Gluconacetobacter diazotrophicus PA1 5: one gene and its partner. The protein of the gene in region 1 interacts with the protein of each later gene in a pairwise test. Links are inferred from orthologs where the notes say so. Each region holds a gene or a part of one and is shown in the gene's direction. Other genes may lie near its edges.

The links.
Region 2: the proteins of sufC (region 1) and GDI_RS02075 interact in binary tests that used the Escherichia coli proteins (3 or more experiments, as listed by UniProt). The link is inferred for Gluconacetobacter diazotrophicus PA1 5 from one-to-one orthologs.

The regions. Positions count from the first base shown.
Region 1 is NC_010125.1:3,143,782-3,158,377, reverse strand. Bases 5,232-7,967 are described here. They hold sufC (Fe-S cluster assembly ATPase SufC), read left to right. Parts: upstream 5,232-6,080; coding sequence 6,081-6,854; downstream 6,855-7,967. Other genes in these bases: sufD (Fe-S cluster assembly protein SufD), read left to right, coding at 6,851-7,967; sufB (Fe-S cluster assembly protein SufB), read left to right, coding at 5,232-6,065. Outside these bases: GDI_RS14510 (phosphoenolpyruvate carboxylase), read right to left, coding at 1-2,318; GDI_RS14505 (DUF445 domain-containing protein), read left to right, coding at 2,541-3,854; GDI_RS14500 (SUF system Fe-S cluster assembly regulator), read left to right, coding at 4,075-4,560; more of sufB, read left to right, coding at 4,575-5,231; more of sufD, read left to right, coding at 7,968-8,143; GDI_RS14480 (cysteine desulfurase), read left to right, coding at 8,145-9,392; Fe-S cluster assembly sulfur transfer protein SufU, read left to right, coding at 9,413-9,838; GDI_RS14470 (SUF system Fe-S cluster assembly protein), read left to right, coding at 9,874-10,308; GDI_RS14465 (HesB/IscA family protein), read left to right, coding at 10,329-10,709; GDI_RS14460 (class I SAM-dependent methyltransferase), read right to left, coding at 10,823-11,611; GDI_RS14455 (hypothetical protein), read right to left, coding at 11,675-11,899; GDI_RS14450 (class I SAM-dependent RNA methyltransferase), read right to left, coding at 12,060-13,340; GDI_RS14445 (DEAD/DEAH box helicase), read right to left, coding at 13,404-14,596. UniProt on the Escherichia coli protein: Has low ATPase activity. The SufBCD complex acts synergistically with SufE to stimulate the cysteine desulfurase activity of SufS. The SufBCD complex contributes to the assembly or repair of oxygen-labile iron-sulfur clusters under oxidative stress.
Region 2 is NC_010125.1:435,338-450,048, forward strand. What follows is about bases 6,285-9,135. They hold GDI_RS02075 (HesB/IscA family protein), read left to right. Parts: upstream 6,285-7,475; coding sequence 7,476-7,796; downstream 7,797-9,135. Other genes in these bases: GDI_RS02060 (CCE_0567 family metalloprotein), read left to right, coding at 6,285-6,325; fdxB (ferredoxin III, nif-specific), read left to right, coding at 6,330-6,614; GDI_RS02070 (nitrogen fixation protein NifQ), read left to right, coding at 6,633-7,250; nifU (Fe-S cluster assembly protein NifU), read left to right, coding at 7,838-8,767; nifS (cysteine desulfurase NifS), read left to right, coding at 8,781-9,135. Also shown: nifD (nitrogenase molybdenum-iron protein alpha chain), read left to right, coding at 1-655; nifK (nitrogenase molybdenum-iron protein subunit beta), read left to right, coding at 720-2,255; nitrogenase iron-molybdenum cofactor biosynthesis protein NifE, read left to right, coding at 2,326-3,765; nitrogenase iron-molybdenum cofactor biosynthesis protein NifN, read left to right, coding at 3,777-5,174; nitrogen fixation protein NifX, read left to right, coding at 5,146-5,640; GDI_RS02055 (NifX-associated nitrogen fixation protein), read left to right, coding at 5,643-6,104; more of GDI_RS02060, read left to right, coding at 6,116-6,284; more of nifS, read left to right, coding at 9,136-9,983; nifV (homocitrate synthase), read left to right, coding at 10,031-11,170; nitrogenase stabilizing/protective protein NifW, read left to right, coding at 11,190-11,513; GDI_RS02100 (electron transfer flavoprotein subunit beta/FixA family protein), read left to right, coding at 11,666-12,520; GDI_RS02105 (electron transfer flavoprotein subunit alpha/FixB family protein), read left to right, coding at 12,534-13,628; GDI_RS02110 (FAD-dependent oxidoreductase), read left to right, coding at 13,639-14,711. UniProt on the Escherichia coli protein: Member of gene cluster sufABCDSE that mediates iron-sulfur cluster assembly under oxidative stress and iron limitation conditions.

The DNA.
Region 1 (14,596 bases):
GACTCGGCGGTGGCGCGGTCCAGCCACATGTCGGGGTCCAGCATGTAGACCACGGCGCGCAGCACCGTATCGTCGGAATGCGCCAGCGCATGCGATGCGAAATCCAGCGCCCGGCGGAAGCGCGGGCTGCGGCTGAGGAATTCCTCGAACGTCTCGGGGTGGCGGGCGGCGGCCGTGCCCAGCCCCTGGATGGTGTTCGCGCACCAGCCCAGTTGCTGCAGGATGGCGTTGTTGGGAATGGCGCGGAGCTGGCTGGGGTGGGTGATGCGGCTGGCGGCGGCGCCGGAATCGCTCTGCCGGGCCGATGGGCGGGACCCCGTCTTGTCGATCAGCGACGGGCCGAAGGCGCCCAGCAGCGCGGCATAGCCCGGATCTTCGACCAGTCCGGCCATGCCGGCCCCGATGGTCGAGAAGAAATCGGCCGAAAAATCGGGCTGGTCATAGACCGGGTCGCGATCGACCACGGTATGCGCGAAGACATGCGACGCGATGATGCTGATGGTCGCGTCGGCCAGCGCCTGGGTGCCGAACAGCAGATAGCCGTCACCGCCCTGGAAGGCCGTTTCCTCGCGGATGCGCAGGCCGGCATCGGCGAAGACGGCGCGGGCGTGCAGCGGCGACAGGTAATCCAGCCGGTCGGACAGGCGGAACGGATGCGCGCCGCGCCCGATGCTCTCGCCATGGGTGTCGAACAGGATGACCTCGACATCCGTCAGGTTCCAGCGCCGCAGCAATTCGCAGATCTTCAGCCGCAGCCGCTCGATCAGGTAGGTCGCGGCCAGCTGCCCGACATAGCGGCCGGAATCGGAATAGCCGAATTGCAGGCTCAGCTTGCCGGTGCGGCGCAGATACTCGCGCCAGTGCGGGGAATGCAGCGCTTCCTCGACGATATGGGCGCCGTTCTCCAGCGCCTCCTGCGTCTCGAACAGCGGCGAGATCTCGACATGTTCCTCGATGCCGAAGGTCCGGGCCAGCCACAGGGCGGCCAGCAGCGTATAGCCGCTCTCGGTCTCGGCGATCAGGAAACGGACCGGGCTCTCGCGGTCGATGTGGCGCACGATCTGGCGCACCGTCATCATCAGGCGCGCGGCCGTCGCCTGTTCGACCAGCAGCGATCCGAAATCGATGTTGACCGGCTGGACGTGGTCCAGTGCCTCGTTGATGCGGCTGAGCAGCGCGCGGCGCTGCGACGGGATCTCGGGACTGTCGTCGATGCCCAGGCGCTGGCGCGCGACGTTGTGGATCTGCGTCGAATTCAGCCGGACATGGGTGTGGGCTGCGGCCATGCCGTGGGCCATCAGGCCGGCCCGGGCGACGGCCAGGGCCATCCGGTCGTCCGGCGGCGCGGTGTCGATGGCTTCCTGGAACGAGGACGCCAGTTCGCTGGCGCCCATGATCGCGTCCTCGCGCCGGCCGATCAGCACGGCGGCGAATGCGGCGACGGAATCGGGGCCGGGCGCCGCGCCCACGGGGCAGGCCTCGATCTGGTCCGTGACCGCGTCCAGCGCGCGGGCCACGCGTTCATGCAGCCCGTCGGCCACCGGGCGCAGCGGGGTGATCTGGTCGCGCAGCCGTTCAAGCTGCAGGCGCTTCATGCGCAGCCGCAGGCGGATCGTGTCCCACCAGCCGATATCGGTCCGCCCGTCCGTGTCGTACCCGACCCAGGTGGTCAGGATCACGGGCCGGGGGCTGAGCACCGACCATTCGTGGGGCCAGCGGGTGCGGGCCTCGGCCAGCAGGATTCCGGTCAGCCGGTCCAGCGCGTTGCGCCCGCGCACGATCGCGGCCGATGCCAGGGCGAATTCTTCCTCCAGCGTCGGCGGGGCGGGGCGGCGGTGGGTGGCCAGGGCCGGCACCGTGCCGGTGCGCCCGTCATCGGACGACGCCAGCGTCGCCAGCACGTCATAGACGGGATTGGCCAGGGCGAAGGTCGGATGGGCGGTGAACACGGCCGCGAAGCGGCTGCGTTCCAGGTTCTTGCGGAAATGCCCGAAATTCGGCGGGGTGCCGTCCGGTCCGGGTTCGCTGGCGACGGTCTGCGCCACGCCGCGCATCCGCCCGGCGATGGCGGCATCGTCCGTGCCCCCGACATAGGCATGCAGCCGCGCCGCCCGGTCGCGGAACGCCGTGTCGCGCAACTGGCGCACCACCTGTTCCAGCGTGTCGGTGGTCAGGGTGCCGGCCGTCAGCTGGCGGCCGATTCGGCGCGCCAGGGCGATGATGGGATTGCCCGATGACGAGTTCTCGTGATCCGCGACAGCTTGCCGCGTAAGGTCGAGCAGCATCTCTGCCGCATCGCGGGTGGGGGTATCGGTCATCGCGGGGCCCAATCATCCATTCCGTGCGTGGCGGCAAGGTTCCATGTTCGCGTTCCCATCGCAATGTCTGCCGGGGCAACTTCACGCCGAATTTCGCCGAAACCGGGGCTGTCGGTCCCCCGGGCGGCCCCCCGGGCGGCCTTCGCGGGCAGCATCAATGTGACCGGCGGCCGGCGTGGGGGGTGCTTGGGTCGGCGCGCGGGGGGTGGTATCCACGGAGGGATGAACACGATCCCCACTGCGGAGAACACGCTGTCCGAAGCGGACAGGGCAGCCTGGCTGAATCTGCGGCGCTACCGTCGCGCGGCCACGGGACTGCTGGCGGGGATGGGCGTGCTGACCGCCGCGGGATACGCGGCGCCGGCCGCGGGCCTGGTGGGGGACGGGCTTTGGCTGGATGTCCTGCGGTCCGGCGCCAAGGCCGGGGTGGTGGGCGGGCTGGCCGACTGGTTTGCCGTCACCGCGCTGTTCCGCCATCCGCTGGGCCTGCCGATTCCCCATACCGCCATCCTGCCGGCCCAGAAGGCCCGGCTGGGCGAGGCGCTGGGCCGTTTCGTCGCCACCCATGTCTTTACCGAGGACGACGTCAACGCGGCGCTGGACCGGATCGACCTGCCGGAAATCGTGGCCGGCCTGCTGGACGACCCCGCGACGGCGGAGACCGTCAGCCGCATGCTGGCCGGCGCGGCCCCCGGGGTGATGAACCGGCTGGAGGATGGCCGTGCCGGATCGGCCATGGGCCGGATCATGCCCATGATCCTGGGCGGCGAGGACGTGGCCCCCATCGTGGCGCGGACCCTGCGCGCGCTGGTCGAGGGCGACCGGCACCAGGAAGTCCTGTCCTTCCTGCTGGCCCGGCTGAAGGACGGGCTGAAGGCCAAGGAGGCATCGCTGCGCGCGATGATCGAGGACCGCGTGCGCGAGCAGGGCGGCCGCGTCCTGGGCTGGGCCATCGGCGGGTCGATCGCGACCAAGGTCCTGGTCGCGGTGAACCAGGAACTGGACCGTGTCGATCCCCAGAACTCGGAACTGCGCGAGAGCTTCACGAACTGGGTCCGTGGCGAGATCGACCGGATCGAGACCGACCCCGAACGCCGCCAGGACATCACCGGCGCGATCATGGGCGTGGTGACCCATGACAGTATCCGGGGCTGGAGCGGCGATGTCTGGCGGCGGATGCGCGTGATGATCGAGGCCGACATGCGCCGCCCCGACGGATGGTCCGCGTCGATCGTCCAGGACACGCTGCTGCGCCTGGCCGACCAGATGCGCACCGATGCGGCATTGCGCGAGCGGATGGTCTGCACCGCGCGGCGCATGATCCTGGGCAGCCTGCCGTTCCTGCGCGAACGCCTGTCGCGCTTCATCGCCTCGGTGGTGGCGGGATGGGATGCCGACCTGCTGTCGTCGCGCCTGGAATTACGGGTCGGCAAGGACCTGCAGTTCGTCAGGCTGAACGGCACGCTGGTCGGTTTCCTGGCCGGGGCGGGCCTGTCGCTGCTGCTGCAACTGCTCTTCGGCCGGGGCGCCGGCTGACGCTCCGCGGGGCGATATCCCTTATCGCCAAAAGGTGATCTCGGCATCGCCGGCCCGCATCGTACGGCCGGTGGCGCGGCCAAAGGGGTGCTGAACTGCGCCGATTGCACTTGACGCTGGCGTCGCGGCGAAGCATCTGGGTAAATCAGGACTGATTTGGTCCGTTATGTCTCTGGCGTACAGGCCGGGGGTGCACAGGCCGGGTAGGAAAGGGGCGCGGATGCTGAAGCTGTCGAAGCTGACCGACTATGCCGTCGTGGCCCTGGTCCGTCTGGCGCAGGAGGACGAGGTGATGACCTCGCCCGCGCTGTCGCAGGCGACGGGTATTCCCGAACCGACCGTGGCCAAGGTGCTGAAGATCCTGGCGGTCCATGACCTGGTGGTATCCCTGCGCGGCGCGCGGGGGGGATACCGGCTGGCCCGTCCGTTGAACGATATTTCCGTGGCGCGGGTCATTACCGCCGTGGACGGGCCGATTTCGCTGACGGCATGCGTGGATGGCGGCGGGTGCGACACGCGCCCGTTCTGCGGCGTGTGCGGGCAATGGGATGCGGTCAACGATGCGATCCGCGGGGCCCTGTCCGCGATCACGCTGGCCGACATGCGCGCGCACGGCCAGGGTGTCCAGGGCCCATGCGTCGAAGGGCAGGGGGGCCGTCACGGGCTCCAGGATACATCCGGCGCCGGCCCGGCCGTCGCGGTCTGAGGGAGAGGAAAGAGATGCCAGCGGTTGCCGAAACCCGCGATACGGTCGAAGGCCTGGGTCAATCCACCTATAAATGGGGGTTCGAGACCGAGATCGAGATGGATCTGGCCCCCAAGGGCCTGACCGAGGACACGATCCGCCTGATCTCGCACCGCAAGCAGGAGCCCGAGTGGCTGCTGGAATGGCGGCTGAAGGCGTTCCAGGCCTGGCAGGCGATGCCCGAGCCGACCTGGGCGAAGGTCAGCCATCCGCCGATCGATTTCCAGGACGCGCATTACTATGCCGCGCCGAAGAAGAAGACCGGCCCGAAATCGCTGGACGAGGTCGATCCCGAACTGCTGCGCACCTACGAGAAGCTGGGCATCCCGCTGCACGAGCAGGCGCTGCTGGCCGGCGTCGAGGTGCCCGAGGGGCAGGAGGCACGCGCCCCCGTCGCCGTCGATGCCGTGTTCGACAGCGTCTCGGTCGTCACCACGTTCCGCGAGACCCTCGCCAAGGCCGGCGTCATCTTCTGCCCGATCTCCGAGGCGGTGCGCGAGCATCCCGACCTGGTGCGCCGCTACCTGGGCAGCGTGGTGCCGGTGGCCGACAATTTCTATGCCGCGCTGAATTCCGCCGTCTTCACCGACGGATCGTTCGTCTACGTGCCCAGGGGCGTGCGCTGCCCGATGGAACTGTCGACCTATTTCCGCATCAATGCGCGCAATACCGGCCAGTTCGAACGCACGCTGATCGTGGTCGAGGACGGGGCCTCGGTCTCGTACCTGGAAGGCTGCACCGCGCCGATGCGCGACGAGAACCAGCTGCACGCGGCGGTGGTCGAACTGGTGGCGATGGACGATGCGTCGATCAAGTATTCGACCGTCCAGAACTGGTATCCGGGCGACGAGAACGGGCGGGGCGGCATCTATAACTTCGTCACCAAGCGCGGCGCCTGCCGGGGCGCGCGGTCCAAGATTTCCTGGACCCAGGTCGAAACCGGCTCGGCCATCACCTGGAAATATCCGTCGTGCATCCTGCAGGGCGACGGCGCGGTGGGCGAGTTCTACTCGGTCGCGGTGACCAACAACCACCAGCAGGCCGATACCGGGACCAAGATGATCCATATCGGACGGAACACCCGTTCGACGATCATCGCCAAGACCATCAGCGCCGGCCATTCCGACAGCACCTATCGCGGCCTGGTGCGGATGATGCCCAAGGCGTCGGGGGGGCGGAATTTCACCCAGTGCGACAGCCTGCTGATCGGCGACCAATGCGGGGCGCACACCGTGCCCTACATCGAAAGCCGCAACATGTCGGCGAAGATCGAGCACGAGGCGACGACCTCCAAGATCTCGGAAGACCAGCTGTTCTATTGCCGCCAGCGCGGCCTGTCCGAGGAGGACGCGGTGGGGCTGATCGTCAACGGGTTCTGCAAGGACGTGCTGAAGGAACTGCCGATGGAATTCGCGGTCGAGGCCCAGAAATTGCTGCAGATCAGCCTGGAAGGCAGCGTCGGCTGAACGGAGATGAGTGACGTGAGCAACGAGTTTGTACGGATCGCCGGCCTGTGCGCCAGAATTTCGGATGGCGGAGTGGAGAAGGAGATCCTGCGCGGCGTCGATCTCGACATCCCCGCGGGCGAGGTCCACGCGATCATGGGGCCCAACGGGTCGGGCAAGTCCACGCTGTCCTATGTCCTGGCCGGGCGAGAGGATTACGAGGTGACGGCCGGCACCGCGACCTTCAAGGGCCAGGACCTGCTGGCGCTGGACCCCGAGGCGCGCGCGGCGCTGGGCCTGTTCCTGGCCTTCCAGGCGCCGGTCGAACTGCCCGGCGTGAACAACGCGAATTTCCTGCGCACGGCGGTCAACGCGGTGCGTCGCGCCCGGGGCCAGGACGAACTGGACGCGGTGGCCTTCCTGAAGGCGGTGCGCAAGGAAACCAAGCATCTGTCGATGTCTGACGACATGCTGAAGCGCAACGTGAATGTGGGCTTTTCGGGCGGCGAGAAGAAGCGCAACGAAGTGCTGCAGATGCGCATGCTGCAGCCCTCCTTCGCCATTCTGGACGAAACCGACAGCGGACTGGACATCGATGCGCTGCGCATCGTGGCCGAAGGCGTCAATTCGCTGCGCGCGCCCGATTTCTCGGCCCTGGTCATCACCCATCACCAGCGCCTGCTGGACTATATCGTCCCGGACCGCATCCATGTGATGGCGCGCGGGCGCATCATCCACAGCGGCGGTCCCGAACTGGCGAAGCAGCTCGAGGCCCAGGGCTATGCCCGCTTCCTGGCGGAGGCCGCGTGAACGCGGTCGCCGAGAACGCGGTCGCCCGGGGGGGCAGGACCGCCGGCGCCAGCGCCGCGTCCTTCCTGGCCCGGTATGACGGGCAGGCGGGCGCGAACCCGTCGCGCGACCGCGCCGCCGCGCTGCTGCGGGCTTCGGGCCTGCCGCGCACCGGGGTCGAGGCCTGGAAATACACCTCGCTGCGGGCCCTGGCCGACATTCCGTTCGCCGCCGCGCCGGCCCGGCCCGACATGTCGGCGGTCCACGCCATCGTGGCCGAGACCGAGCGGGAGTTCGCCCTGGATGCGGACCTGCCGCGCGCCGTCGTGGTCGATGGCCGGTTCGATGCCGCGCTGTCGCGCCTGCCCGACGGCGTGACGGTCACGCGCCTGACCGCGCGGGACGAATCGCCGCCGTACGACGATGTCGCGACGGCGCTGAACACGCTGCTGGCCGATGACGGGCTGGTGCTGCATGTGGGGCCGGGCGTCGATGCCGGGCGGATGCTGCTGCTGTCGGTGACGGTGGCGGACTCCGCGCCGCTGTCCGTCCATCCCCGGCACCGTATCGTGCTGGACCAGGGCGCGCGCCTGTCTGTGCTGGACCTCGCGGTCGGGCGCGGGGCCTACCTGCACAACCCGGTCTTCGACATCACGGTCGCGGATAATGCCGCCCTGATCCATGCCAAGCTGCAGGCCGAGGACCCGGCGGCGCAGCACCTGGCCGTCATCCACGCCGAAGTCGGCGCGGGCGCCAGCTATGACAGTTTCACCCTGACCCTGGGCGCTTCGCTGGCGCGGCACGAGGTCCACGCCCGGCTGGCGGCCGAAGGCGGGATCGTGCACGTGAACGGCGCGCAACTGCTGGACGGGCGGCAGGTGGCCGACCTGACCAGCGTCATCACCCATGCGGCGCCGGCGTGCAATTCGCGCCAGACGGTGAAGAATGTGCTGTCGGGCCATGCGCGCGGGGTATTCCAGGGCAAGATCCTGGTGGAACGCATTGCGCAGAAGACCGACGGCTACCAGATGAATCAGGCGCTGCTGCTGTCCGATACCGCCGAGATCGACGCCAAGCCGGAACTGGAAATCTATGCCGACGACGTGCGCTGCAGCCACGGTGCGACCGTGGGGGCGCTGGACCCGGATCAATTGTTCTATCTCCGCAGCCGCGGCGTGGCCGAGCATGAAGCCCGCGCCATCCTGGTCAAGGCCTTCCTGCACGATGCGGTCGAATTGATCGGGGACGAGAGCCTGCGCGCGGTGCTGGATCGCGCGGTCGAATCCTGGTGGAACCGGAAGGACGCGTAACATGGATGTCTCGCCCGCCGTCATGCCCGACCCGATCGACGCCCTGCGCGCCCGCCGCGACGATTTCCCGATCCTGAACGAGAGGGTGCACGGCAAGCCGCTGGTCTTCCTGGACAGCGCGGCCTCGGCCCAGAAGCCGCTTCCGGTCATCGAGGCGATGGCGGAGACGATGCGTACCCAGTACGCCAACATCCATCGCGGCCTGCACTGGATGAGCGAGCGGACCACCGACGCGTACGAGGGCGTGCGCGACCAGGTCGCCGGCCTGATCGGTGCGGCGCGCGAGGAAATCATCTTCACGCGCAACAGCACCGAGGCGATCAACCTGGTCGCCCATTCCTTCGGCAGCCTGATGCGTCCGGGCCAGGCGGTCGTGATCTCGGAAATGGAGCATCACGCCAACCTGGTGCCCTGGCAGATGCTGCGCGACCGCGCGGGCATCGAACTGCGCGTGGCGCCGATCAGCGATTCCGGCGACCTGGAACTGGATGCCCTGGCGCGGCTGCTGGATGACGGCAAGGTGGCGCTGGTGGCCGTCACCCACATGTCCAACGTGCTGGGCACCATCACCCCGGCGCGCAAGATCGCGGACATCGCGCATGCCGCCGGTGCGCGGGTGCTGTTCGACGGCAGCCAGATGGTGGTCCATCACCGGGTGGACGTGCGGGCGATCGACGCCGATTTCTACACCTTCACCGGGCACAAGCTGTACGGCCCCACGGGCATCGGCGTGCTGTGGGGGCGGCGCGAACTGCTGGAGGAAATGCCGCCCTTCCTGGGCGGGGGCGACATGATTTCCTCCGTCCGGTTCGAGGGATCGAGCTGGGCGACCGTGCCCCACAAGTTCGAGGCCGGCACGCCCGCCATTATCGAGACCATCGGGCTGGGGGCCGCCATCTCCTACGTCGAATCGGTGGGATATGACGCCATCGCGGCGCATGAATCCGCGCTGCTGGACCATGCGCTGCGGCGGCTGGGCGAGGTGCCCGGCCTGCACGTGGTGGGGTCGCCGGTCGAACGCGGCGGCGTGATCTCGTTCACCATGGACGACGTGCATCCGCATGACATCGCCACCCTGCTGGACCGGAACGGCATCGCGATCCGGGCCGGCCATCATTGCGCGGAACCGCTGATGCGGCGCCTGGGGCTGTCCGCCACCGCGCGGGCCAGCTTCGGCCTCTATACGACGCGCGAGGAGGTGGACGCTCTGGCCAGGACGCTGGAGCAGATCCGCTCCTTCTTCCTGTAAGGCGCGGGGGGAAGAGGACGATGGACCAGGACGGGCTCTACCAGCGGCAGGTGATCGAGCGGGCCCGCGCGCCCGTTCATGCCGGCCCGCTGGACGGGGCGACCCATCAGGGCGAGGGCACGAATCCGATGTGCGGCGACCGGGTGCGGCTGGGTGTGACGCTGGACGCGGCGGGCCGGGTCGTGATGGTCCGGCATCAGACACGGGGATGCGCCATCTGCGTCGCCTCGGCCGATATGATGGCCGACCTGGCGCCGGGGCGCAGCGTCGCGGAACTGGGGGTTCTGTCCCGCGCCTTCACCGACATGCTGCGGACCGGGGGCGACGCGCCGAACCCCGAACTGGCGACTTTCGCCGGCCTGCACCGGCACCGCTCGCGAATCCGCTGCGCCACATTGCCGTGGTCGGCGCTGGATGACGCGTTGAACGAGTCGAAGGAGGGATGAGGCGGATGAACGCACAACCCGAGAAGACGGAAGCGATGGACGAACCCGCGACCAGACCGGCGGAAGAGGCATTTTCGTTCGCTCCCCCCGCGACGGCCGAGGGGGGATCGGTCGAAAGCTGGACGCCGGACGACATGCCGGCCGCCGACGCGCGGACGGAATCGGATGCCCCGGACGAGGATTCGGTGATCGCCGCGATCGCCAGCGTCTACGATCCGGAAATTCCCGTGAATATCTACGAACTGGGCCTGATCTACGCCATCGACCTGCACCGCGACGGTGCCGTGCATATCGAGATGACGCTGACGGCCCCGAATTGCCCCAGCGCCCAGGAACTGCCGGCCCAGGTGCAGGAAGCCGTGCGCGCCGTCGCGGGCGTGACCAGCGCCGATGTCGAAATCGTCTGGGACCCGCCATGGGACATGTCGCGCATGAGCGACGATGCCCGCCTGGCCCTGAACATGTTCTGATCATTCCCAGGAGGACGCCTATGACCCTTCCGACCGAACACACGGCCACGCCCTCGCGCCCCGCGCGGCCCCTGCCACCGCTGATGGCGCTGACCGACCGGGCGGCCGACCGGCTGCGCGTGCTGTACGAAACCGCGCATGCCGGCCAGAAGCTGCGCATCGCGGTCTCGACCAAGGGCTGCTCGGGCCACGCCTACGACATGAACTTCGTCGATGCCGCCGGCCCCGGGGACGAGGTCGTGACCGACAAGGGCGTGACCGTGCTGGTGGACCGCAAGGCGACGCTGTTCCTGATCGGCACGACGATGGATTACGAGACCAGACAGCTCGAATCCGGCTTCACCTTCAGCAATCCCAACGAAAAGGGACGCTGCGGCTGCGGCGAGAGCTTCCACGTCTGATCCCGGGTCCCCGAGAGTCAGCGGAAAGAGCCCGGCCTGGCGGGCCTGCTGCAGGTCCGGCGCGCCTGCCAGGTCCAGCAGCAGATTCGGTCCCCTCCTGTTCTTCTTGAGGATCAGGGCTTGCGGAATTTCAGCACGACCTGGTCGGTATGGCCGCGAATCGACGGGTCGAAGACCGTGAGGGTGTGGGAATCCGCGGGATTGGCCAGCAGCTTGCTCTCGCCCTCGAACTGGAAGCCGGCGGCCTCGACCTGCTGGCGGATGATGGCGGGGTCGATCCGATGCAGCTTGCGGACCGCGTCCGGCGTCATGCCGGGATTGGCGACATGATCCACCACCATGAAGGTCCCGCCCCGCCGGAGTGACGCGAAAACCGCCTTGTCGAGGGCGAGCGCCGCATCCGGTCCGGCGCCGTAATAGACGTCGTGATAATTCTGCGATGTCCAGGCGAGATCGAGGGGCTTGGGAAACGAAAGCGCATCCAGCTTCTGGACCAGTGCGGTGACGTTGCCGAAGGATGCATCGGCGGCAATCGCCTTGACCGCGTCCGCCGCCCTGGGATTCTGCGCCAGGCGCGCGGCCGGGACCACCGCCCAGACATGGCCGCCCGCGCCGACCAGATTGCTGAAGATCCGCGTGAAATAGCCCTGGCCCGGCATGATGTCCGCGACGTTCATCCCGCGCCTGACGCCGGCGAAAGCCAGCAGGCTGGCGGGCTTGCGGTTTGCGTCCGCCGCACGGTCCGCCTCCGGCCGGTCGCGGTTGCTCAGCGCCGCGGCAATGCGAACCCCCTCGCCGTGACGGAGGGCGGGCGCGGCAAGCTGGGCCGAGGCGGGCATGATCGCCGTGCCGCTGAATAGTCCGACAAGGCCGAAAATAATGAAGAACCTGCGTGTGGTCATGAGTCCACTTTCCTAAGATGTCGGACTCGGAGCGTAACAGGAATTGCAGTGGAATGTGACCGATCAATGGATCGTGTCGCTTTTCCAGCGGGACGTTCTCAGCAGCACGGTGGCCCGGTTCCTGACCCGGAGCCAGAATTCGGCCTCGTCGGTCAGGTTGTCCTCCACGCACCGGCTGATATGGCGTCGGATCGTGCCGATGGCCACCGCGCCGTAAATCCGGATCAGGGCCGTCGCGACACTGGACGCGGTTGTTTCGGCTTCATCCGGTTCATCCTTGCTCGCCATACCCGCCCCGATCGCTTCCGATGGACGTTCGATACCAGCGTGACGGGCACAGCCCGGTTTCGTCAGCGGCAGGCTCTCCGGCCGGACAGACCGTCTTGATGCAGAACAGCAGGTCAAGCCTAGCGCAAGGCAGGCCCTGTCGTCACCCAAAGCGCCGTGATTACCGCGTCCGGCGGCGGGGGGCGGGTGGGGCGGTGAAGACGCAGACGGCTTCGACCTCGGTCGACCACAGGAACTGGTCGATGATCGTCACGCCGTCCAGGCGATAGCCCGCCGCCTGCAGTCCGGCGGCGTCGCGGCCCAGCGCCTGCGGATTGCAACTGACATAGACGATTCGCTCCGGCCGGCCGGCGACGATCTCGGCCATCTGCGCCCCGGCCCCGGTATAAGGCGGGTCCAGCACCACCGCCCGCGCGTCGGCAATCTGGCGCGCCATCACCGGCTGGCGGTTCAGGTCGCGCTGTTCGGCGACCACGCGCGTGCCCGTCGTGGCGCGGCGCAGGGTCGCGACCGCGTCGGGCTGTCCCTCGAACGCCAGGGTGCGCACGTGCTGCCCCAGCGCGAAGGACAGCGTGCCGCACCCGGCATAGAGTTCGATCACCGTATCCTTCCGCACCAGTCGGCGCGGTAGGCCGGCCAGTACGGCGGCGATGATCGCGGCCTCGCCCTCGCGCGTCGGCTGCAGGAACGCGCCGGGCGGCGGCATGGTGGCGACGCCGGACAGTTCATGCCGAACCGATGCGGTCTGGGCGGCGGTTTCCGGCACGTCCGTCGTGCCCGCACGGCGCCAGGCGATGCGGGGAATCCGGTGGTCGCGGGCAAAGGACGCCAGCTTGGCACGGTCCGCCGCTTCCAGCGGGCCGTCGGTCGCCAGCAGCAGGTCGGGGCCTGAATCCAGCATGTTGATCAGGGCGTCACCGTCGCGCCGCAGAGCCCCCAGCGACTGCATCACGGCACGCAGGGCCGGGAGCAGGGCGAACAGCGCCGGTTCCAGGACCGGGCAGGCGGTCAGGTCCACCACGTCGCCGCGCCGGGCATGCAGCCCGATGCATACGCCCTCCGGCCGGCGCCGGACCGCCAGGTCGATCCGCCGGCGCGATCCGGGCGGGCTCTGGACCGTTCCGGTGATCGCGGGGGCGGCGAATCCGGCGCGCTCCAGCGCATGGACGACCAGCCCGGCCTTCCAGTCCAGCGCGGCGGCCAGCGACAGATGCTGGATCGCGCATCCGCCGCAGGTTCCGAACAGCGGGCAGGGCGGCGTCACCCGGTCCGGGCTGGGCCGCAGGATGGATGTCAGGTGGGCGGTGCGTTCGTCCACCCGGTCGGCCAGGACATGCTCGCCCGGCAGCGCGCCGGGGATGAACAGGCGGTCGCCTTCGGCGGTGCGGGCAATGCCGTCCCCGTCCGTGCCCAGAAGGGCGATATCGGCTTCGATCGTCATGTCATCCAGGCGAATGGGGTTTCGAAGGGCAGGGCCCCGGCCTTTCTCAGGCCGTCTCGTCGATCACCTCATCGACACCGGGCACGATGGCGGGCCCCGCCGGGGCAGCGTCATGAAGGCGGGGACGTCGTCGCCGAACCCGATGACCGTCCCGTTCTGGCCGGATATCCCGTCCTCGGCATGCCGGTCGCGATCGCGGTCCCGCTGGCGGTTCGGGCCGGACCGGCGCGGCGACGCCGCCTCGGCGGGGACGGCCGCGGGGGACGGGGGCGGAACGGGGGCGGAAACGGGCTGGGGGGGCGCGACGGGTTCGGCCTTGTCCTCGGCTGGCGTGGCGTCGTTCCGGGCGCGGTCGGGCTTGCCGCCCCGCCGGTCCGGGGCCTTGCCCTTGCCGCGACCACGGCCACGCCCGCCACGGGTGCCCGATTCCTCGGACCATTCCAATTGGGTCACGCCTTCGACCTCCAGCCGGGGAATCGCATGGCCGATCAGCGTTTCGATGGCCTCGGCCAGCGCGCGGTCATACGGGGTCGCCAGGCTGTAGGCATGGCCGGATCGCCCGGCGCGGCCGGTACGGCCGATCCGGTGGACGTAATCCTCGGCATGGAACGGCAGGTCGAAATTGAAGACATGCGACAGGCCGCCGATATCGATGCCGCGCGCGGCCACGTCCGAACAGACCAGGATCTTCAGTTCGCCGGACTTGAAACGCTCCAGGGTCGCGAAACGGACCGACTGCGGCAGGTCGCCATGCAGCGCCCCGGCCGAGAAATCATGCTTCACCAGCGATTTGTACAGGACATCGACATCGCGCTTGCGGTTGCAGAACACGATGGCGTTCTGCACCGCGTCGTCGCGCAGCATGCGGCGCAGCACCCGCCGCTTGTCGGCCTCGTCGACGACGACCAGCCCGGTCTCGATGGTGGTGGCGACCGAGGACGGGCGGCTGACGGTGATTTCCTTGGGGTTCTGCAGGAACATGTCCGCCAGGCGGCGGATCTCCGGCGCCATGGTGGCCGAGAAGAACAGCGTCTGCCGCACGGGCGACAGCATGGCGACAATCTTCTCGATATCCGGGATGAACCCCATGTCCAGCATGCGGTCGGCCTCGTCGATCACCAGCAGGCGCGTCTGCGTCAGCAGCAGGCCGCCGCGCTCGAACAGGTCGATCAGCCGGCCCGGAGTCGCGATCAGCACGTCGACGCCGCGATTCAGCACGTCCTTCTGCTCGGCCATGCTCTCGCCGCCGATCAGCA
Region 2 (14,711 bases), 2.7 Mb from region 1 along the record:
CAAGGCGAAGCTGAACCTGATTCACTGCTATCGCTCGATGAACTATATCTGCCGGCATATGGAAGAAAAGTACAATATTCCCTGGACGGAATATAACTTCTTCGGCCCGTCGCAGATCGCGGCATCGCTGCGCAAGATCGCGGCCCTGTTCGACGAGAAGATCCAGGAAGGCGCCGAGCGCGTCATCGCGAAATACCAGCCCCTGGTCGATGCGGTGATCGAGAAGTTCCGTCCGCGCCTGGCGGGCAAGAAGGTCATGCTGTATGTCGGCGGCCTGCGTCCGCGCCACGTCGTCAATGCCTATAACGACCTGGGCATGGAAATCGTCGGCACTGGCTACGAATTCGGCCACAACGACGACTATCAGCGCACTGGACACTACGTCAGGGAAGGCACGCTGATCTACGACGACGTCACCGGGTATGAACTGGAGAAGTTCATCGAAGGCATCCGTCCGGACCTGGTCGGATCGGGCATCAAGGAAAAATATCCCGTGCAGAAGATGGGCATCCCGTTCCGTCAGATGCATTCATGGGATTATTCGGGCCCGTATCATGGCTATGATGGTTTCGCCATCTTCGCCCGTGACATGGATCTTGCCATCAATAATCCGGTCTGGAGCATGTTCAAGGCTCCGTGGAAAAACGCCGCCTGAGGCCATAACGCAGCCGGCGTGCCGTATGGCGCACGCGGGTGGGTAAAGGACAGAGGGTAAGATCATGCCTCAAAATGTCGATAAGATTCTCGATCACGCACCGTTGTTCCGCGAACCGGAATATCAGGAGATGCTGGCCGGGAAAGCGAAGCTGGAGAACATGCCTCCGGCGGACAAGGTCGTCGAGATCGCCGACTGGACCAAGAGCTGGGAGTACCGCGAGAAAAATTTCGCGCGCGAATCCCTGTCGGTCAATCCGGCCAAGGCCTGCCAGCCGCTGGGCGCCGTCTTCGTGGCCTCGGGTTTCGAGCGCACCATGAGCTTCGTGCACGGCTCGCAGGGATGCGTCGCGTACTATCGTTCGCATCTCTCCCGCCATTTCAAGGAGCCGTCATCGGCCGTGTCGTCGTCCATGACGGAAGACGCGGCGGTGTTCGGCGGCCTGAACAACATGGTGGACGGGCTGGCGAATACCTACAAGCTGTATGACCCGAAGATGATCGCGGTGTCGACGACCTGCATGGCGGAGGTCATCGGCGACGATCTGCACGCCTTCATCCAGACGGCCAAGGGCAAGGGGTCCGTCCCCGAGGAATTTGACGTTCCGTTCGCCCATACCCCGGCCTTCGTCGGCAGCCACGTGACGGGCTACGACAACATGCTCAAGGGTATCCTGGAGCATTTCTGGAAGGGCAGGACGCCGGTCCCCAACCGTTCGGTCAACATCATCCCCGGGTTCGACGGTTTCGCGGTCGGCAACAATCGCGAGCTGAAGCGCATCCTGGGCATGATGGGCGTGCAGTACACGATCCTGTCCGACGTGTCGGATCAGTTCGATACGCCGTCGGATGGCGAGTACCGCATGTATGACGGCGGCACGAAGATCGAGGCCGCGCGTGATGCGGTGAACGCCGATTACACGATTTCGCTTCAGGAATACTGCACGCCGAAGACGCTGGAATATTGCCAGAGCTTCGGGCAGAAGACCGCGTCCTTCCATTACCCGCTGGGCATCGGGGCGACGGACGACCTGCTGCAGAAACTGTCGGAGATTTCGGGCAAGCCGGTTCCGCAGGAACTGGAAATGGAGCGTGGCCGCCTGGTCGACGCGCTGGCCGACAGCCAGGCCTACCTGCATGGCAAGACGTACGCGATCTACGGCGATCCCGATTTCGTCTATGGCATGGCGCGCTTCATCCTGGAAACCGGGGGCGAGCCGAAGCACTGCCTGGCGACCAACGGCAGCAAGGCGTGGGAAGCGCAGATGCAGGAACTGTTCGACAGTTCCCCGTTCGGCGTCGGGTGCAAGGCGTGGGGCGGCAAGGATCTGTGGCATATGCGGTCCCTGCTGGCGACGGAAAAGGTCGACCTGTTGATCGGCAATTCGTATGGCAAGTATCTGGAACGCGATACGGACACGCCGCTGATCCGTCTGATGTTCCCGATCTTCGACCGGCATCATCACCATCGTTTCCCGGTCTGGGGATATCAGGGCGCCCTGCGCGTTCTGGTGACGTTGCTGGACAAGATCTTCGACAAGCTTGACGACGATACGATCCAGGCGGGCGTCACCGATTATTCCTTTGACCTGACGCGCTGAACACTACGCCGGGCGGTCCCGTGCCGCCCGGCGTCCTACATGATGCCGGATCCGAGGGTTGGAGAGGACGATGAGCGACGCTTTGAAGGCGAAGGTTACCGAACTGTTCAACGAGCCAGGGTGTGAAAAGAACCTGGCGAAGGGCGAAAAGGAGCGCAGGAAGGGGTGTTCCAAGCCGCTGACGCCCGGTGCGGCGGCGGGGGGGTGCGCGTTTGACGGCGCGAAGATCGCGCTGCAGCCCATTACGGATGCGGTCCATCTGGTCCATGGTCCGCTGGCCTGCGAAGGCAATGGCTGGGACAACCGGCATGCCGCCAGTTCCGGACCGAAACTGTATCGCCTGGGCGCCACGACGGATCTGTCGCAGATGGATATCGTCATGGGGCTGGGCGAAAAGCGGCTGTACAAGGCCATCAAGGACGTCATCGCCCGCTATGCGCCACCCGCGGTCTTCGTCTATTCCACATGCGTTCCGGCGCTGACCGGCGATGATGTCGTCGCGGTCTGCGCCCATGCCAGCCAGAAGCTGGCGACGCCGTGCATCCCGGTCAACGCCCCGGGCTTTGTCGGCGGGAAGAACCTGGGCAACAAGCTGGCGGGCGAGGCGCTGCTGGATTATGTGATCGGGACGATGGAGCCCGAAATCAGCACGCCCACGGATATCAATATTCTTGGCGAATATAATCTTTCGGGCGAATTGTGGCAGATCCTGCCGCTGTTTCGGGCCCTGGGGATTCGGGTCCATGCCTGCGTGACGGGCGATGCCCGCTATCGCGAGGTTGCGTCGGCGCACCGGTCGCGCGTCAACATGATGGTGTGCTCGACCTCGCTGATCAACGTCGCGCGCAAGATGGAAGAACGGTGGGGCATTCCGTACTTTGAAGGATCTTTCTACGGAATCGAGGACACCTCCGCCGCCCTGCGGGCCATCGCCGGGATGCTGGTGGCCCGTGGCGCGCCGGCCGACCTGCCGGCCCGGGCCGAGGCCCTGATCGCGGAGGAGGAAGCCCGCGCCTGGGAGGCCATCGCCCCCTATCGCGCGCGGCTGGAGGGCAAGCGGGTGCTGCTCTATACCGGCGGTGTCAAATCCTGGTCGATCGTTTCCGCCCTGCAGGAGATCGGGATGGTCGTCGTGGGCACGTCGGTCCGGAAATCCACCGATAACGACAAGCAGAAGATCAAGGACCTGATGGGCGGCGACGCCCACATGGTGGACGCCATCCCGCCGCGGGAGATGTACGCCCAGTTGCGGCGCGGCGACGCGGACATCCTGCTGTCCGGCGGACGGACGCAGTTCGTGGCGCTGAAGGCCCGGGTGCCCTGGCTGGATATCAACCAGGAACGGCACCAGGCCTATGCCGGATATGACGGCATGGTGGCGCTGGTGCGTGAACTGGATCGGTCCCTGTCCAACCCGGTCTGGGCGGATGTCCGCCGCCCGGCCCCGTGGGAGGAGGACGATGCCGATGCGTTCCTGGATGACGCGCCGTTCCTGACCCCCTTGTCCTGAGGAGTTCGTCCGTGGCCACCATCGTGAAGCCGCGCAAGGCGGCGTCCGTCAATCCGCTGAAATCCTCGACGCCGCTGGGCGCGGCGCTGGCCTATCTGGGTATCGACGGCGCGGTGCCGCTGTTCCATGGCTCGCAGGGCTGCACGTCCTTCGCGCTGGTCCTGACCGTGCGCCATTACAAGGAAGCGATCCCGCTGCAGACCACGGCGATGGACGAGGTCGCGACCATCCTGGGGGCCGCGGGCAATTTGGAAGAGGCACTGCTGAATTTGCAGCGGCGGATGAAGCCGCGCTTCATCGGCATCGCCTCGACCGCACTGGTCGAGACCAGGGGAGAGGATTATGCCGGCGACCTGAAGCTGATCCTCCAGCGGCAGCCCGAACTGGCGGATACACGGATCGTCTTCGCCTCGACCCCGGATTATGCCGGCGCGCTGGAGGACGGCTGGGCGGCCGCCGTCAGCGCGATCATCGAATCGGTCGTGGCCCCGTGGTCGCCGACGGTGACGTCGTTCCAGCAGGTCAACGTCCTGCCGGGCGTGCACCAGACCCCGGCCGACATCGAGGCGCTGCGGGACCTGATCGAAAGCTTCGGCCTGTATCCCGTGATCCTGCCGGACCTGTCCGGATCGCTGGACGGTCATGTGGCCGAGAACTGGTGCCCGACCACGCAGGGCGGCGCGCGGATGGAAGAAGTGGCGCAGATGGCGCGCGCGGTGCACACCATCGCCATCGGCGAGCATATGCGCGCGCCGGCCGACCTGCTGGGCAGCGTAACCGGCGTGCCGGTCACGCTGTTTCCCACCCTGACGGGACTTGCGGCCAACGACCGGCTGATGGCGCTGCTGTCGCGCCTGTCGGGCCGGGCGGTGCCGGGGCGCTATCGCCGCCAGCGCAGCCAGTTGCTGGACGCGATGCTGGACGGTCATTTCCATTTCGGCGGCAAGCGCATCGCGATCGCCGCCGATCCCGATCTTCTGTATGGCCTGTCGGCCTTCTTTGCCGGAATGGGCGCACGGATCGTCGCCGCGGTCGCCTCGACGTCCAATGCGCCGAACCTGGACTCCATTCCCGCGGACAGCGTCATCGTGGGCGACCTGACGGATCTTGAAGACGCGGTCCACGCGGCGGGGGGCGCCGATCTGCTGGTCACCCACAGTCACGGCCGTCAGTCCGCCGACCGCCTGGGCATTCCGCTGATGCGCGTGGGCTTTCCCATTTTCGATCGTCTGGGCACCGCGCACGCGCAGACCATCGGATATCGCGGCACGCGCGACCTGATCTTCCGCGTCGCCAACCTGTTCCTGGGCCAGATGCATGAGCACACGCCGGACGATTTCGGCCACGTGCCGTCCGCCCATACGATCGAGGAGATAGTGCATGACAGCGCGTCGCTTGCAGCTCATTGAACCGGAAGCCGGCGGGGACGGTGCCGCCGCCGGTGTCGTGCCGCGCCTGCGGATCGCGATCGCGACCCAGGACATGAAGGCGCTGAACGCGCATTTCGGGTCCGCCCGACGCTTCGCGGTCTGGGACGTGACGCCGGACGATGCCCATTTTGTCGAGGCGGTGGGGTTCGACGACGTCTCGGACGAATCCGGCGCGCACAAGGTGGACGTCGACGACAGGATCGGCCCCAAGGTCGATGCCCTGGCGGGATGCAACCTGCTGTTCGTCCTGGCCATTGGCGGTCCGGCGGCGGCGAAGGTGGTCGGCGCGCATATCCACCCGGTCAAGCTGCCCGCGCCGCAGAGCATCGCGTCGGTGATCGAACGCGTCCAGACGATGATGAAGGGCAACCCGCCGCCCTGGCTGCGCAAGGTGATGGGGGCGGCCGTACCCCGTTCGATGGATTTTCTGGATGAGGAGGACTGACGATGTCGCAAGCCGGTGTGATTGACGATCCGATGGCGACCTCGTTCATGAAGGCGCTGGTCGGGCGGATCCGTGCCGAGGACATGTACGGGGCCTGGGAACGCAAGACGAATGAAATGCTCCTTGACGATTATATCGTCAGCAAGGAGGAGCGGCGGGCCATGCCGATGATCAGCGACCCCGATCCCGACACGCTGGCGCGGGTCGAGACGTTCTTCCAGGCCGTCGGCCTCGCCATCGAGCAGGAGACGGGGCTGATCGCCTCGCCGATGATGAAGATGAGCCATGAGGGATTCGGTCGCGTCATCCTGACGACCGGGCGGCTGGTCGTCTTCATGAAGACCCTGCGCGACGTGCATCGCTTCGGTTTCGACAGCCTGTCCGCCCTGGCGGCGGAAGGGGCGAAGGCCGTGAATGCGGCGGTGGCCGAAATCAACCGGTTTCCCGAAGTGGCCCGGGCGTGACGGAGGGCACCATGACGGATATCGCGGAACTGAAGGCGGAACTGAAGAAGCTGTCCGCCCGGGCCACCAAGGCGAAGATGGATCTGCACGATCTGTCCGAGGACCTGCCCGTCAACTGGCAGGCGATTCCCGACATCGCCGCGCAGGCGCATCGGGCCTTTGCCGAACTGACCGAAAAACGCGCGGCGCTGGCCGCGATCGAAGACGCGACGAAGGAATAGAGAGATGGGAAGTGTCACACGCGACGGCCGGCCGTGGCAGCCGGAATACCTGCTCGCGATCGATCCGGCGCTGTGCATCGGCTGCGGCCGGTGCTTCAAGGTCTGCGGCCGGGGCGTCATGACCCTGCGCGGCCTGACCGACGAAGGGGAACTGGTCGACGACGATGACGACGGCGATGACGACGTGGAACGTCGGGTGATGGCCCTGGTCGACGCGGGGGCGTGTATCGGCTGCGGTGCCTGCGCGCGGGTCTGCCCCACCAACTGCCAGGCGCACGGCGCGGGCTGAACAGACAGGGAGGCGACGATGCGGGCCGAGGACCTTCACGCCTGGCTGGTGGCCCAGGGCACGGGTACGGAATGCGATCGTTTCGATGTCCACGTCCTGGCCTCCATCCTTGCGATCGCGCTGATTCAGTCGCGTGAACGCGGCCTGCCCCTGCCGGGCCTGGTGGGCCTGGGGGGGCAGGACCTCGTCGCGCTGGTGGGGGCGATGCTTCCGGGCGCGCTGTCGCGTTTTCAGACGATGGCGGACCTGCCGGCGCCGGTCCCCGATGAAAACGAATCCATCCTGCGCGACCTGCTGCGCCGGGGAACGTCGGAAGGCTCGGAGTGGGAATACGGGCTTGCCGCCATGGTCGCGCGCCGGGCCATGGAACCGCATCACCTGTGGCAGGATCTGGGGCTTCGTCACCGGCGCGAACTGTCATGGATGCTGGAACGGCATTTCGAACCCCTGGCCCGCCGCAACACCGGCGACATGAAGTGGAAGAAGTTCTTTTTCCGCCTGATCTGCCGGGACGAGGGCTATCGCCTGTGCTCGACCCCGGTCTGCGACGAATGTGACGATTTCGACGCCTGTTTCGGGGCCGAGGACGGTGAAAGCCTTCTGGCGCGCACGGCCGCCGGGCGTCCCGCCGCCTGACCGGTCTCTTCCTGCCGCTGGCCGATAAGGATCCCGGCGCCTGCGCGCCGGGATTTTTCGTGCCCGCGATTTCATGTCCGCCCCATGCCGACACGTCGGGAATCCGACAACGTTGCAAATCGGACAGGACAGCCCCCGGAAAATAACCTCGGCCTTCTCTTTTGTCGTGGCACGCGGATTGCGTGGTTTCCGTGCGGAAGACATTCGCGGGAAAAGGAGTTCACGATGATTGAGATGACCCCCAGCGCGTGTGAGGCGGTACGCGCGGCCATCGCCGGTGCAGCGACCCCGGTCGAGGGAATCCGGATCATGGTCGAATCCGGTGGATGCTCGGGTTTCAAATACATGATGGGCCTGGTCGCGGCGCCCGAACCCTCGGACGTCGTGGTTGACATCGACGGCGTCAAGGTCTTCGTCGATGCCGAAAGCGGGCCACATCTGCAGGGCACCAAGGTCGATTTCGTGGTGACGCTGGAACAGTCGGGCTTCTCGTTCGACAATCCGAATGCGGCATCGAAATGTTCCTGCGGAAAGTCCTTTAACTGAACTGTCGCGGCAGGGTCGGGCGTTGACGGAGGGAAATACAGATGTGGGAATATTCCGATAAGGTAAAGGACTACTTCTTCAATCCCAAGAACGCCGGCGTGATGGAAGACGCCTCCGGCGTGGGCGAGGTCGGCGCGATCGCCTGCGGGGATGCGCTGAAGCTGATGATCAAGGTCGATCCGCAGGATGAACGGATTACCGAGGCCCGGTTCCAGACCTTCGGCTGCGGGTCGGCCATTGCTTCGTCCTCCGCCCTGACCGAGATCATCATCGGCAAGACGCTGGACCAGGCGCTGGAAATCAGCAACCAGGACATCGCCGATTTCCTGGGCGGCCTGCCCCCGGAAAAGATGCACTGTTCCGTCATGGGGTACGAGGCCCTGCGCGCGGCGGTCGCGAACTATCGCGGCGAAGTCTGGGAAGACGATCACGAGGACGGCGCGCTGCTGTGCAGGTGCTTCGGCGTCGACGAGGGCATGGTCGAACGCGCCATCCGCAATAACGGCCTGACCAGCATGGAGCAGGTCGCCCAGTTCACCAAGGCGACCGGCAGTTGCGGCACCTGCGTCGAAGGCGTGGAGGGCGTGCTGGAACGCACCAATGCGGCGATGGTGGCCGAGGGCCTTCTGGACCCGGTGCAGGCTTTCGTGCCCGGCGGTGCCGCGCCCGTCCGGGGTCGCGCGCAGAAGACGTCACCGGTCGCACCCCCGGCGCGTACGGGCGGCAAGATGACCACCGTGCAGAAGATCCGCGCCATCGAAGAGGTGCTGGAGGAGCTTCGCCCGGCGCTGCGCAACGACGGCGGCGACTGCGAACTGGTCGATGTCGAGGACAACCGCGTGATGGTCCGGCTGACCGGGGCCTGCGTGAATTGCCAGCTGGCCGCCGTGACGGTGCAGGGCATCCAGGGACGTATCGCCGAACGGCTGGGCACGCCGGTGCGTGTCATTCCGGTGCAGGCCGGGCAGTGAAGGAGAGCGCGACATGAACGCGGTTTATCTGGACAACAACGCGACGACCCGCGTCGACCCGGCGGCCGTGTCCGCCATGCTGCCGTTCTTTACCGAGCAGTTCGGCAACGCATCGTCCATGCATGCGTTCGGCGCCGAGGTCGGGGGTGCCCTGCACACGGCGCGGCGGCAACTGCAGGCCCTGCTGGGCGCGGAATTCGATCATGAGATCGTCTATACGGCCGGCGGCACGGAATCCGACAACACCGCCATCCTCTCGGCGCTGGAGACCCAGGCCGGGCGCAACGAAATCGTGACCAGCGCGGTCGAGCATCCCGCCGTGCTGGCGCTGTGCGCCTGGCTGGAGAAGACGCGCGGGACCAGGGTGCATTATATCGGCGTCGATGCGCGCGGCCGGCTGGACATCGATGCCTATCGCCGTGCCCTGTCGCCGCGCACCGCGATCGCCTCGATCATGTGGGCCAATAACGAGACCGGGACGATCTTCCCGGTCGAAACGCTGGCGGCCGTGGCGCATGAGGCCGGGGCGCTGTTTCATACCGACGCGGTGCAGGCGGTGGGCAAGATCCCCATGAACCTGCGGCATTCGGAAATCGACATGCTGTCGCTCTCGGGGCACAAGCTGCATGCGCCCAAGGGGATTGGCGCGCTGTATGTGCGTCGGGGCGTACGCCTGCGTCCGCTGATTCGGGGCGGCCATCAGGAACGCGGCCGGCGCGCGGGCACCGAAAACGTACCGGGCATCATCGGCCTGGGCGTGGCGGCCGAACTGGCCCGCCATCACATCGACGAGGAAAATACCCGCGTGCGCGCCCTGCGGGACCGTCTGGAACAGGGGCTGCTGGAGCGGATCGGCAACGCCTGGGTCACGGGGGATACGGAAAACCGCCTGCCGAATACGGCGAATGTCGCGTTCGAGTTCATCGAGGGCGAAGCCATCCTGCTGCTGATGAACAAGGCCGGGATCGCGGCGTCCTCGGGATCGGCCTGCACGTCGGGCTCGCTGGAGCCGTCGCATGTCCTTCGCGCGATGCACGTGCCCTATACCGCGGCACACGGCGCGATCCGCTTTTCGTTTTCGCGCGAAAATACGGACGCGGATGTCGATCGCGTTCTGGACGTCATGCCGGGCATCATCGCCAAACTGCGTGAAATGTCCCCCTTCTGGGATGGCGCGGCCGCCGCGAAATCCGGCTTTGCACCGACTTATGCCTAGGGCGATGCGCCGGGCCTGATGAAGCCCGGCGGTATGGAGGCTGTGCGATGTCGGAAAACGCGCGTCTGCTGATCAGCGACACCACCCTGCGCGATGGAGAGCAGGCGCCGGGGGTGGCCTTTACCGCGTGGGAAAAGCTGGCCATCGCCGGCGCCCTCGACGCGGCCGGCGTGGATGAGATCGAGGCCGGCGTTCCGGCCATGGGGGATGCCGAGATCGCCATGATCGCGGCGATCGGCGACGAGGTGGAACGCGCCCGCGTCATCCCCTGGTGTCGCATGCGCGACGAAGACGTGCACGCGGCGCGGCGGACGGGGCTGGGCAGCGTGCACCTGTCCGTTTCGACCTCGGTCCGGCAGATCCAGGCGAAATACCGCATGTCGCCGCGTCGCACGCTGGACATGGCGCGCGACGTCGTCTCCCGCGCCAGGGATTACGGCCTGGCGGTGTCGGTGGGGGGCGAGGACGCCAGCCGGGCCGATCCGGCCTATCTGGTCGATCTGCTGGGCGTGATCGCCGAGGCAGGGGCGTTCCGCTTCCGCTTCGCCGATACGCTGGGCGTGATGGACCCGTTCGGCGTGCACGAGGTCATGCGGTATCTCTGCCAGTCCAGCCCGCTTCAGCTTGAATTTCACGGCCATGACGATCTGGGCCTGGCAACGGCCAATACGCTGGCCGCCGTGCGGGCCGGCGCGGCGTGCGCCAGTGTCACCGTCCTGGGACTGGGCGAACGCGCGGGCAACGCCCCGCTGGAGGAAGTGGTGGCGGGGGTATATCGCCTGCTGGGCCGTCCGGCGGGCGTGAAGCTGGACAGCCTGCCCGGGCTTGCCACCCTGGTCTCGCGCGCCGCCGTGCGTGATATCCCGCCCGACAAGGCGATCGTCGGCGACGCGGTCTTTCGTCATGAATCGGGCATCCATGTCTCGGGCCTGCTGCGTGACGCCGCGACGTATGAGGCACTGGACCCCGTGCAGTTCGGCCGCCAGCGCGAAATCGTGCTGGGCAAGCATTCCGGCCGGGCCGCGGTACGGCACGCGCTGGCGGCGCTGGGCCTGGATGCCGACGAAACCGTCATCGCGGCCACGCTTGCCGCCGTGCGCGCGCGTGCCTCCGCCGCCAAGCGCACGGTGGCGCTGGCCGAACTGGCCGAAATGCATGCGGGCCTGATGGCAGGCGTGTCGAAATAAGACATCGGGGAACCACGAAATGATGGGCATTCTGGACGAACTGCGCGGCCTGTCGGCCGCCGAGGACTTTTTCCGCACGCTGGGCGTCAAGTACGACGCCGAGGTGCTCAATGTCGCCCGCCTGCATATCCTGCGCCGCATGGGCACCTACCTGTCCCAGGCGGAACTGGAACCGGACGAGGACGCGGCGCGTGCCCAGTGCCGCGCGCAATTGCAGCGCGCGTACGACGATTTCACGCGTTCGACCCCGATTGCCGAGCGTGTCTTCAAGGTCCACCGGGACGCGGTGCGGCCATCGGGTGGGTTCGTCAGCCTGTCGGAGTTGACACAGGACGGGACGTGAACCCGACGCGGAGATGTCGGACCAGGGGCCAGAGCGGGTGCCGGACGGGGAATTTTTCACGGTTGAGGGAATTTTCGCCCCGTTTGGCCTCGCTGGTACGCCTCTTGCGACCCGTGGAAACATGACATCCTGCATGTCGATGGAGGCGCGGAATGCAAATCTTTGTCTGTATCAAACAGGTTCCGGACAGCGGACAGATCCGCGTCCATCCGGTCACCAACACGATCATGCGCCAGGGGGTGCCGACGATCATCAACCCCTACGACCTGTTCGGGCTGGAAGAGGCGCTGCGCCTGCGCGACCGGTTCGGCGGCCAGGTCACGGTCATGACCATGGGGCCGCCGATGGCCGTCGAAAGCCTGCGCAAGGCGATGACCTTCGGCGCGGACCGTGCCGTGCTGCTGACCGACCGGATTTTCGCCGGCTCGGACACGCTGGCCACCAGCTACGCGCTGGCGCAGCTGATCCGCAAGGCCGGTGAAACCTGGGGCGAGCCGGATATCGTCTTCTGCGGCAAGCAGACGATCGACGGCGATACCGCGCAGGTGGGTCCCGGCATCGCCCGTCGCCTGGGCCTGTCGCAGTTGACCTATGTGTCCGGTATCGATGACCTGGACATGGTGGACCGCAAGATCCTGGTCCGCCGCCGCGGGGACCATGGGGTGCAGGTCCTGCGCTCGGTGATGCCGGTCATGATCACGATGATGGAAGGCAGCAACGAAATCCGGCGTGGAACCCAGGCTGACGCCCTGCGCGCCGCCCAGGCGGAAATCGTCCAGTGGAACGGCGCCGCCGCCGGCATCGAGGATACGGCGATGTGCGGGCTCCGCGGGTCGCCGACCGTGGTGAAGAAGGTCTTCGCCCCCACGGCCCGGGCCGAAAAGGCCGAGAAGATCGCGACCGGAACCGAAACGCCGGCCGCGCTGGCCGAAACGCTGATCGACGCCATCTTCACCCGCCAGCCCGTGCTGCAGGCCGATCTGCTGCAGCAGGCCGCCACGCACTGAAGGAGACAGGGCCATGAACGCCAAACCGACGGGCGGGGCACCGGGCGGCCGCGCCAATATGAAGAAGGAATTGTCGGAGCGCTTCCAGCGCTACCGCCATGTCTGGGTCTTCGTCGAATTCGAGCACGGAAAGATCCATCCCGTCTCGCTGGAACTGCTGGGCGAGGGACGCAAGCTGGCCGACCAGTTGCAGGTCGAACTGGCCGGAATCGTGCTGGGCAGCGGCCGGGCCGAACTGGACGAGGCGGCAAGGGCGGCGTTTTCGTATGGCGCCGACGTCGTCTACCTGGCCGACGATCCGGTCCTGGCCAACTACCGCAACGAACCCTACACCCAGGTCATGACCGCGCTGGTCAATGCCTATGAACCGGAAATCGTCCCTTCTGGGCGCCACGGTCCTGGGCCGCGACCTGGCCGGCGCCGTCGCGACGACGCTAAGACCGGCCTGACGGCGGACTGCACCGAACTCGCGATCGACGGCGAACGGTCGCTGGCGGCCACGCGCCCGACATTCGGCGGGTCGCTGCTGTGCACGATCCACACGCTGAACTATCGCCCGCAGATGGCCACCGTCCGTCCGCGCGTCATGGCGATGCCCGAGGCCCAGCCGGGCCGCACGGGCCGCATCGTGGAATTCAAGGTCGACGTGGCCGAGGACAGCATCATCACCAAGGTGCTGGATTTCCTGCCCGATACGGCCAACGAGGCCGAGCAGATGGCCTTCGCCGACATCGTCGTCGCGGGCGGCATGGGCCTGCGCAGTGCCGAGAACCTGGGGCTGGTGCGCGATCTCGCGGCCGTGCTGGGCGGGGACTGGGGCGGGTCGCGCCCGCTGGTGCAGAAGGGGTGGATTCCCTCGGACCGGCAGATCGGGCAGACCGGCAAGACGATCCGCCCGCGCCTGTATATCGCGGCGGGCATTTCCGGCGCGATCCAGCATCGCGTGGGGGTCGAGGGCGCGGACCTGATCGTCGCGATCAATACCGATCCCAACGCACCGATCTTCGATTTTGCCCATGTCGGGATCGTGGCCGATGCGATCACCCTTCTGCCGGCGCTGACCGAGGCTTTCGGACGGCGCCTGTCGGTCAACCGGATGGCGAGCTGAGGACAGCATAATGACACAGCACCAATTCGACGCCATCGTCGTGGGGGCCGGCCCGTCGGGGAACGCGGCGGCCTATACGATGGCGCAGCGCGGCCTGCGCGTCCTGCAGATCGAGCGCGGGGAATATGCGGGATCGAAGAACGTCCAGGGGGCGATCCTGTATTCCGACGCGCTGGAACGCATCATTCCCGATTTCCGGGAAGACGCGCCGCTGGAACGTCACGTGATCGAACAGCGGATCTGGATGATGGACGATGCCGGGCATACCGGCATGCATCATCGCAGCGACGATTATAACGAGGAAAGCCCCAACCGTTATACGATCATCCGCGCCCAGTTCGACAAATGGTTCAACCGCCGCGTGCGGGATGCCGGGGTGACGGTGCTGTATGAAACCACCGTGACCCGGCTGATCACCGATGCGCGCAAGCGCGTCGTCGGCGTGCAGACCGATCGCGACGGCAACGGCATCTTCGCCGATGTGGTCGTCCTGGCCGAAGGCGTGAACGGCCTGGTCGGCCTGCGGTCCGGGCTGCGTGACGAATTGCGGCCCGAGAACGTGGCCCTGGCGGTCAAGGAAATGCATTTCCTGCCGCAGGAGGTGATCGACGCGCGTTTCAACCTCAAGGGCGAGGAAGGCGTGGTGATCGAGGCCATGGGCACCGTGACCGACGGCATGGTGGGCACGGCGTTCCTGTATACCAACCGCGAATCCATCTCGGTCGGGATCGGCTGCCTGGTCAGCGAATTCGCCAGGAGCGGCGCCGCGACGCCGCATGGCCTGCTGGACCGCTTCAAGGCGCACCCCAGCATCCGTCCCCTGCTGGAAGGATCGGAAATCAAGGAATACGCCGCCCACCTGATCCCCGAGGGCGGATATCGCGCCGTCCCCGAACTGGTGGGTGACGGGTGGATCGTCGCGGGCGATGCCGGGCATTTCGTGAATGCCGTGCACCGGGAAGGATCGAATCTCGCGATGACGACCGGTCGCATGGCCGGCGAGGTCGTTGCCAATATCCTGACGAGCGGCCTTTCGTGCTCCGCGACGAACCTGGGGGCCTACAAGACGCTCCTGAAGGAATC